Linked DNA regions of Thermosynechococcus vestitus BP-1. The main gene of each other region encodes a partner of the protein of the gene in region 2 in a complex. Links are inferred from orthologs where the notes say so. Each region holds a gene or a part of one and is shown on either strand. Other genes may lie near its edges.

Region 1 (2,800 bases), 1.1 Mb from region 2 along the record:
CAAATTTTATATCTTAGCAGAGTGGTCAGTAAAGATCAAACTACTTTTTGCGCAGGCGATAGGTAATCCGCCCCTTGGTCAAGTCATAGGGGGTCAATTCTACCTTGACGCGATCGCCCGGCAAAATCTTGATGTAGTTGCGGCGAATCTTACCAGAAATATGAGCAAGGACATTGAAGCCATTGTCCAGATCCACGCGAAACATGGCGTTGGGCAATGACTCGGTCACTGTCCCTTCAATTTCAATGGCATCCTGTTTAGACACGGTTCACCTCCCCAATACGTGCTTGAATGGCAGCAGTTACCTCTTCGATCGTACGCGTTCCATCAATGGGCACAAACTTGGGATGACTCATGTACTGTTGAATCATCGGTAGGGTTTCCCGCTCATAGACCTGTAGCCGCTTAAGGATAGTTTCCGGTGTATCATCGGAGCGCTGCTGACCGTTGACAGCTTGCTTGGCGCGATTTAGAGCGCGTTCTTGGAGAATCGCAGCGGGCACATCTAAAAAAAGCAAGTAATCATAGTCTTGGTGAATGCTTTTGAGCATCTCCTCAAAGACCGCTGCTTGTGCCCCATTGCGGGGAAACCCGTCCAAAAGCCAACCCGCAGCCGTATCTGGCTGTTGCAAGCGATTGGCCACCATATCCACAATCACCTGATCGGGTACCAGTTCACCGCGATCCATGTAGCTTTGAGCCTGTTGACCGAGGAGGGTGCCGGCAGCTCGCTCTGCTCGCAGAATATCCCCTGTAGAAATATGGGGAATGCCCAAGAGCGTGGTGAGAATTGCCGCCTGTGTCCCTTTGCCCGAACCGGGGCCACCAAACAAAATTAAGCGCATTACTGCTTCACCATCCCCTCATAACGTTGAGAAATCACATAGGTTTGAATTTGTTTTGAGGTGTCAATGGCCACCCCCACCAAGATCAACAGGGAGGTCGCCCCCAGGCCTTGGAATGTTGTCACTTTGGTTGCACTCTCGACTGCTGTGGGAATAATGGCCACCAGACCCAAAAAGATCGCCCCTAGGAATGTCAAGCGGTTGAGAACCCGTTCTAGGTAATCAGACGTGGCTTTCCCCGGTCGGATCCCCGGAATACTGGCGCCCATTTTTTTCAGGTTTTGGGACATATCCACGGGGTTGACCACCAAGGAGGAGTAAAAGTAGCTAAAGAAGAGAATCAACAGCAAATAAAAAATTACGTATAGCCAGGGTGTTGGCCCTGCCGGAGAAACATAACTTGCGAATCGAGCCACGAGTTCGCTACGGGTAAACTGGGCCAATGTGGAAGGCAGAATCAGGACCGCCGAGGCAAAAATAATCGGCATCACACCGCCTTGGTTTAAGCGCAGGGGCAGGTAACTGGTTTGCTCGCGGTAGAGCTTACGCCCCACTTGGCGACGTGCAGAAACAATAGGGATGCGGCGGGTCCCCTCTTGAACGAAGACAATGCCGACAATCATGGCTAAAAAGACAGCCACAAGGATAGCAATGCCGCCAATGTTGCCACCACTTTCTGCGAGGGCGATGGTTTGGCCCACCGAGGCAGGTAAGTAGGCAACAATGCTCAAAAAGATCAAGAGGGAGGCACCATTACCCACCCCTCGCTCAGTAATCAATTCCGAAATCCACATCACCACCATTGAGCCAGCGGTAAGGCCAAGGACAATCTCGGCTACAAACCATGGCCCCGGGTGTAAAGCGGCACCGGGAATTGAACTGACAAAAATGGCAATGCCAAAGCTTTGCAGAACTGCCCAGCCCACCGCAACGTAGCGGGTAATTTGGGAAATTTTGCGGCGGCCGGCTTCCCCTTCGTCCTTTTGGAGTCGCTCCAAGGAAGGGAGAGCAGCAGTCAGCAACTGCATGATGATGGAGGCGTTAATATAGGGCAGGATACCAAGGGCAAAAATGCCAAGGGCAGAGAGACCACCCCCTGCAAAGATGTCGAGGAAGCGAATCACGGCATTATCTTGGACGTTCTGGGCAAAAACAGCGCGATCGATTCCCGGAATGGGTAGATAGATACCAAGCCGCACCAGAATTAGTAACCCAATGGTGATCAAAAGCCGCCCCCGCAGACCGGCTGCTTGAGCCATCTGCATAAACGTTTCCTGGGCAGTGGGTGCCTTGCCGCGATTCACAATCATACTGGGGTTCCTCTATTCACTGTCGGCAGCAACGGAGGTCTCCACACACACCCCACCAGCGGCTTCAATTTTGCTGCGGGCACTGCCACTAAAGGCAGCAGCATGAACCTCCAACTTAACATTGAGCTCACCATCCCCCAACACCTTGAGGGGATACTTGGCAGTGGTGAGAATGCCAGCCTCAAGGAGGGATTGAACCGTCACTACACTATTGGCCGGTAGGGTATTGAGACGACCCACGTTGATCGTAGTGTAAACCTTCCGCTTGACGAGGGGAAAGTGCTTGAGTTTGGGGAGACGACGGTAAAGGGGGTTTTGACCGCCTTCAAAGCCAGGACGAGTGGGGCGACCGGAACGAGATTTTTGCCCCCGCATACCAAAGCCGCCGCTGGCCCCTTGACCTGCGGCAATACCCCGACCAATCCGCCGTTTGCGCCGTCGCGATCCCGCTTGGGGGTGCAGATCTTGAAACCGCATGGACAACTCCTAACTATTTGCTATAGAGGTTTTCAATGGGGATTTCCCGCTCTTCGGCAACTTCTTGGAAGGTGCGCAAGGCCGCAAGGGCTTCGAGGGCGGCACGGGCATTGTTGAGGGGGTTGCTGGATCCCAGTTGTTTGGCGAGTACGTTGCGTACCCCGGCTA
Region 2 (5,168 bases):
ATGAAGCAGGACACACCTATTCTTTAGACCAGAGGTTATTAGGGAAATTGGAGCCTTCGTGGCGACGGGTAAAAGGCATCACAACGGCAAAACCCCTTTCTAAGGCTCAGAAAAAACAAGCCCTTGCGGCTCGCTGGGGGGTGGAGGTGGTGGATATGGAGGGGGTACCCCTGCTGAGGGCTTTAGCGGGGATTCCGGTGGTGATGGTGCGGGTGATCAGTGACGGGGGCGATCGCGACCTACCCGATTTGAGTCAAGCCTATGATTCACAGGGGAATTTACGGCCGGGGTCACTGGCTACCGCCATGCTCCGCAACCCCCTGGGGGCAGCACACTTGATTCAAGGCAGCCTCAAGGCCCTCACAGTGCTCGCCAGAATTGCCCCAGAGATTGTTCAGCAACTCACTCACTAGGCCCTCGCTAGGATAGAGTTGGCCAGCGGGGAATAAAGAGGTGACGGAGCTGATGGGGCAAATTTTGGGCGATCGCTATGAACTCCTGCGTGAACTGGGGTCTCATCCGGGGCGGCGCACCTATCTAGCGTTGGATCGGTGGCACTATGAACAGGTGGTGCTGAAGCTACTGCTTTTTGGTGGCGGCATAACGTGGGACGACTTTAAGCTTTTTGAACGGGAGGTGGCTGTCCTGCAAACCTTGGATCACCCGGCTATTCCCCGCTATCTCGACTATTTTGAAATCAATACCCCTGATCTCAAGGGTTTTGCCCTCGTCCAAACCTACATTGAGGCAAAATCCCTCGCCCTATGGCAAGCAGAGGGACGGGTGTTTAGTGAAGGGGATTTGCGGCTTTTGGCTGACCGGCTACTGGATATTTTGATCTATCTCCATAGCCGTCAACCGCCAGTCATTCACCGCGACATTAAGCCGACAAACATTCTCTTGGGCGATCGCTCTGGTCACGATCTTGGCAAGGTCTATCTTGTGGATTTTGGCGCAGTACAAACGGCAATCGCCGGCAGCACCCGAACCGTGGTTGGCACCTATGGCTATATGCCCCCGGAACAATTTGGCGGTAAAACCCTACCCGCTAGTGATCTCTACGCCTTGGGAATGACACTCATCTATTTGGCAACCGCCACGCCCCCCGATGAGCTGCCCCAAAAAGAACTGCGGGTTCAGTTTCAACCTTTAGTGTCCCTGAGTCCCCCTTTTATCCGCTGGCTTGAAAAAATGGTCGCCCCTGCTCTTGAGGAGCGATTTGACTCCGCTACCGCTGCTCGCCACGCCCTAAAGCAACTGGACAGGTCAGCCGAGGATGCTTCACTCATCACAAAAACACCCCCCTACGGTTCCCGCCTACAGGTGAGGGAAAGCCCCCAAGGACTGCTGGTACACATTCCCCCTGTTGGCTTGAATGCCAGTCTATTCTTCCTGATTCCCTTTGCAGTGGCTTGGAATGGTTTTTTGGTGGTCTGGTACAGCCTAGCGATTGCTTCTGGCTTTTGGCTGATGGCTGTTTTTGCCACGGGTCACCTTGCGGTTGGTTTAGGCCTCATTGGCGGTATTCTCTACAGGCTATTGGGATGGCAGGTGCTGATGGTGAGCCCTAAGGATTTGCGCTTCTATGAACACATCCTTGGTTTCCGCTGGCGTCATGCCAAAGTTCTCCCCCTTGAAGTGATTGAAGAGATTGAATTGCAGCCCCGCGGCACGTGCCGCCATCAGGAGGACGATCGCCAACAGCTGTGGAGCAAACTGGTGATTCGTGCCGGTAGCCAAGAGATTGAACTCACCGAAAACGCCCCTAGGGTGACCTCAAGAGATTTGGAATGGTTGGCCTACACCCTTGGCCGCTATTTAGGGCGACGGGTCACCCAGGCTCGTCAGGACTGCCGAAGTACTTAAGGACATCACCACTCAGGCGGCAGATCCGCCACTCAGGTAGAACAGTGGCACCCAGGCGCTCGTAGAATTGAAGGGCAGGCGTATTCCAGTCCAAAACGCTCCACTCGATACGGCCATAGTCGCGCTCCCTGGCCAGCCGTACCACTGCCTTCAGTAGAGCAGTGCCCACCCCTTGGCGCCGATAGGCAGGTAGGACAAACAAATCCTCTAGCCAAAGGCCGGGGCGCGTCAGGAATGTGGAGTAGGTGGTAAAAAAGAGGGCGTAGCCAATGACTTCTGTAGGGGTATGGGCAAGGAGGACCTCGGCAGGGGGGCGATCGCCAAATAAATGCTCTCGCAGTGCTTCCTCTGTACCGCTTACCGCATGACTGAGCTTTTCATAGGCGGCAAGGGCTTGGATCAGTTGGAAGAGGATGGGCACATCCTCCGGGGTCGCTGGACGAATCGCAAAGCAGAAAGACACGCGCTTCCACTAAATTGAGCGCAGCCAACCAGCACTGAGGGCAACCGTGAGGGCCATAAACAACACTGTCAATGTCCACGTGGCACGGTTTAATGTGGTTTCTGCACTTTTGGTGCTGGTAAAAAGCTGGGCTTGACCGCCAATACCAGCGAGGCCGTCCCCTTTCGGGCTGTGGAGCAAAACCAATACAATCAGGCCCACTGCTGAAAATGCCCACAGACCCATGGCAATTTTTTCAATCATGCTCCACCTCGCTGGCAATGCGAATCTATCCAAAATCTATATAATTTGACTTTTTTTCCATCTTACCGCAAGCCCAAGAACCAGTGGCACAATACAAGATAGGCGTTTTGAACGTGCCCCCATGAATCAGCAAAATCTGCTTCAGCAATTGCTCTTAATTGGTGTCGGCACCACCTCCCTTGTGGCCGAAAAGTTACGTCAAGTGAGCAACCAATGGGTGAAAGAGGGACGCCTCAATGCCGATCAAGCCAAGGCAATGGTGGATGAAGTCCTGACCCACCTCAAAGAAGATGCCGCCTCCCTCGATGAAGCGGTACAACGACAAACGCGCCAGTTTTTAGAGGGTTTGGGGGTGCCACAACAGTCAGAAATTGATGAACTGCGGGGACGCATTGATCGCCTAGAACGTGACCTGAGGGAGTTAAAAAATCGTTCATGGTAAAACAATGGGTGCATCGAGGCTGCGGCTGGCTCCTCTGTGGTATTGTCCTAGTAGTGGTATGGTTGGTGGCCGCTCCGATGGCGATCGCCAGTGTGCCACTGGAGGCGTCAACGGAGGCTGCAGGACTGATGGGGAATCCAAAGGTGGTGACTACCCCTTCGGGTTTGCAATACGAAGATATTGTTGTCGGCTCAGGGGCACAGCCCCAGGTGGGCGATCGCGTCACGGTGCACTACACAGGAATGCTCACTGATGGCCGTATTTTTGATAGCTCCCGCGATCGCGGTCAGCCCTTCCAATTTCAAATTGGTGTCGGTCAAGTCATTAAAGGGTGGGATGAAGGGGTTGGCTCAATGCACGTCGGTGGTCAGCGGCGGCTGATTATTCCCCCGAACCTAGGCTATGGTGCCCGGGGGGTGGGCGGGGTCATTCCCCCCAATGCCACGCTGATTTTTGATGTTGAACTGTTGGGTGTGCAATAGGGCAAGGCATGCCCAAGCCTAAAGTACTGTACATTTGCCGCGAGTGTGGTGCTCAGCACCTACAGTACTTTGGTTGCTGTCCCAGTTGTGGCCAGTGGAATACCCTTGATGAGCAGGTGCTTACCCCGGTGGAGACCGCCCCTCGATGGACAGTACCCCGAAAATCGACCACTCTCCAGCCCCTGAGTGCCAAAGCCTTAGGAGAGATTAGCGAACAGACCCAGAGCCGTTCTGCCTCTGGATTTACTGAGTTGGATCGGGTTTTGGGAGGAGGGATTGTTGCTGGCTCTCTGGTGTTGGTGGCGGGAGAACCGGGGATTGGCAAGTCTACTCTTTTGCTACAGATGGCAGCCACCTTGGGGCAACAGCAGCGGGTGCTCTACGTCTGTGCTGAGGAATCAGCGCAACAGGTGAAGTTGCGATCGCAGCGACTGGGCCTTTCTGCTCCCCCTTCCCTTTATCTCCTAGCAGAAACAGATTTAGAGGTCATCCTGCAGGAACTCACCCATCTACAACCCCATCTGGCAATTATTGATAGCATCCAAGCAGTGTATTTGCCCCAACTCACCGCTGCCCCGGGATCGGTGTCTCAGGTGCGGGAGGGAGCCGCTGCCTTGATGCGCTTAGCGAAGCGGGAGCAGATTAGTTTATTTATTGTTGGTCATGTCACAAAGGAGGGGGCGATCGCTGGTCCGAAGGTACTGGAGCATCTCGTGGATACAGTGCTCTACTTTGAGGGCGATCGCTTTGCCCGTCATCGCCTCGTGCGTGCGGTCAAAAATCGCTTTGGTGCCAGTCAAGAAGTCGGCGTTTTTGAAATGGGGGCGCAGGGCTTAGCCGAAGTCACCAATCCCTCCGCTCTGTTTTTGGGCGATCGCGAGCCAACCCCCGGCACAGCCACCATTGTTGCCTGTGAAGGGACCCGCCCCCTCGTGGTTGAGTTGCAAAGTTTAGTGAGCCCCACCAGTTATCCCTCTCCTCGCCGCACAGCCACAGGCATTGAGTACAATCGCTTTCTGCAAATTTTAGCCGTACTGGAAAAACGCCTAGGCGTGCCCCTCTCAAAGCTAGATGCCTATGTGGCCTCCTCGGGGGGGCTGAATGTGGCGGAACCCGCTGCGGATCTGGGGGTGGCGGTGGCTGTTGTGGCTAGTTTTCGCGATCGCTGGGTGCAACCCCAAACGGTGATCATTGGCGAAGTGGGTCTAGGGGGACAGGTGCGAGCCGTCTCTCAATTGGAATTACGGCTGCGGGAGGCGCTGAAGTTGGGATTTCGCCGTGCCATTATTCCCGAAAGCCAAGCCTGTGGGATCGCTGGCCTAGAGATCTATTCGGTGCGCCGCGTTAGCGATGCTATTGTGGCTGCCCTTGCCCCGATTGCCCCTGGGGAATCCCCATGAGGCTTATCCTTGGGCGTCCAATTGATCCCTCAGAGGTTTGAGGCCGATCCCCCATTGGTGGAGGGGCAGCGCAAAGCCAGCGGTTACAAGATACACTTCCGTCATCAGGGGACTCAATTGCTGACACAGAGCACCGAGGCGATCGCGAAAACAGCGACCACTGACAGAGGCAGGAACGACTCCCCAGCCCACCTCTTCGGCAACCAAAATGAGTTGAGCGGCACAGGCTTGCACACTCGCCAGCAATTCGGCAACGGTTGCTTGCCATTGAT

What was found.
Region 1: the proteins of secG (region 2) and secY are in contact, whole or in part, in a crystal structure (PDB 5AWW), measured with the Thermus thermophilus proteins. The link is inferred for Thermosynechococcus vestitus BP-1 from one-to-one orthologs. Residues at the interface, in WP_223903268.1 of Thermus thermophilus: Tyr5, Ile9, Tyr12, Leu13, Ala16, Leu19, Val20, Val23, Leu24, Gln26, Glu27, Pro28, Gln30, Gly31, Ala32, Asp34, Leu35, Met36, Gly37, Gly38, Ser39, Ala40, Asp41, Leu42, Phe43, Ala45, Arg46, Val48, Tyr53, Thr56; in WP_096411648.1 of Thermus thermophilus: Leu14, Gln16, Arg17, Phe20, Ile34, Pro35, Pro37, Ile72, Arg108, Arg109, Asn112, Gln113, Arg116, Ile117, Ile120, Pro145, Gly146, Trp147, Phe152, Phe155, Val156, Val159, Thr160, Val162, Ala163, Gly164, Ala166, Leu167, Trp170, Glu173.

What each region holds. Positions count from the first base shown.
Region 1 is NC_004113.1:81,254-84,053, reverse strand. It holds secY (preprotein translocase subunit SecY), read right to left. Parts: upstream 2,156-2,800; coding sequence 845-2,155; downstream 1-844. Other genes in the region: rpsE (30S ribosomal protein S5), read right to left, coding at 2,646-2,800; rplO (50S ribosomal protein L15), read right to left, coding at 2,168-2,632; TLL_RS00495 (adenylate kinase), read right to left, coding at 258-845; infA (translation initiation factor IF-1), read right to left, coding at 41-265. UniProt on the Bacillus subtilis protein: The central subunit of the protein translocation channel SecYEG. Consists of two halves formed by TMs 1-5 and 6-10.
Region 2 is NC_004113.1:1,131,416-1,136,583, forward strand. Bases 956-3,660 are described here. They hold secG (preprotein translocase subunit SecG), read right to left. Parts: upstream 2,573-3,660; coding sequence 2,339-2,572; downstream 956-2,338. Other genes in these bases: TLL_RS05550 (serine/threonine protein kinase), read left to right, coding at 956-1,866; TLL_RS05555 (GNAT family N-acetyltransferase), read right to left, coding at 1,832-2,329; TLL_RS05565 (phasin family protein), read left to right, coding at 2,694-3,014; TLL_RS05570 (FKBP-type peptidyl-prolyl cis-trans isomerase), read left to right, coding at 3,008-3,496; radA (DNA repair protein RadA), read left to right, coding at 3,505-3,660. Outside these bases: TLL_RS05545 (hypothetical protein), read left to right, coding at 1-413; more of TLL_RS05550, read left to right, coding at 454-955; more of radA, read left to right, coding at 3,661-4,896; cobU (bifunctional adenosylcobinamide kinase/adenosylcobinamide-phosphate guanylyltransferase), read right to left, coding at 4,900-5,168. UniProt on the Bacillus subtilis protein: Involved in protein export. Participates in an early event of protein translocation.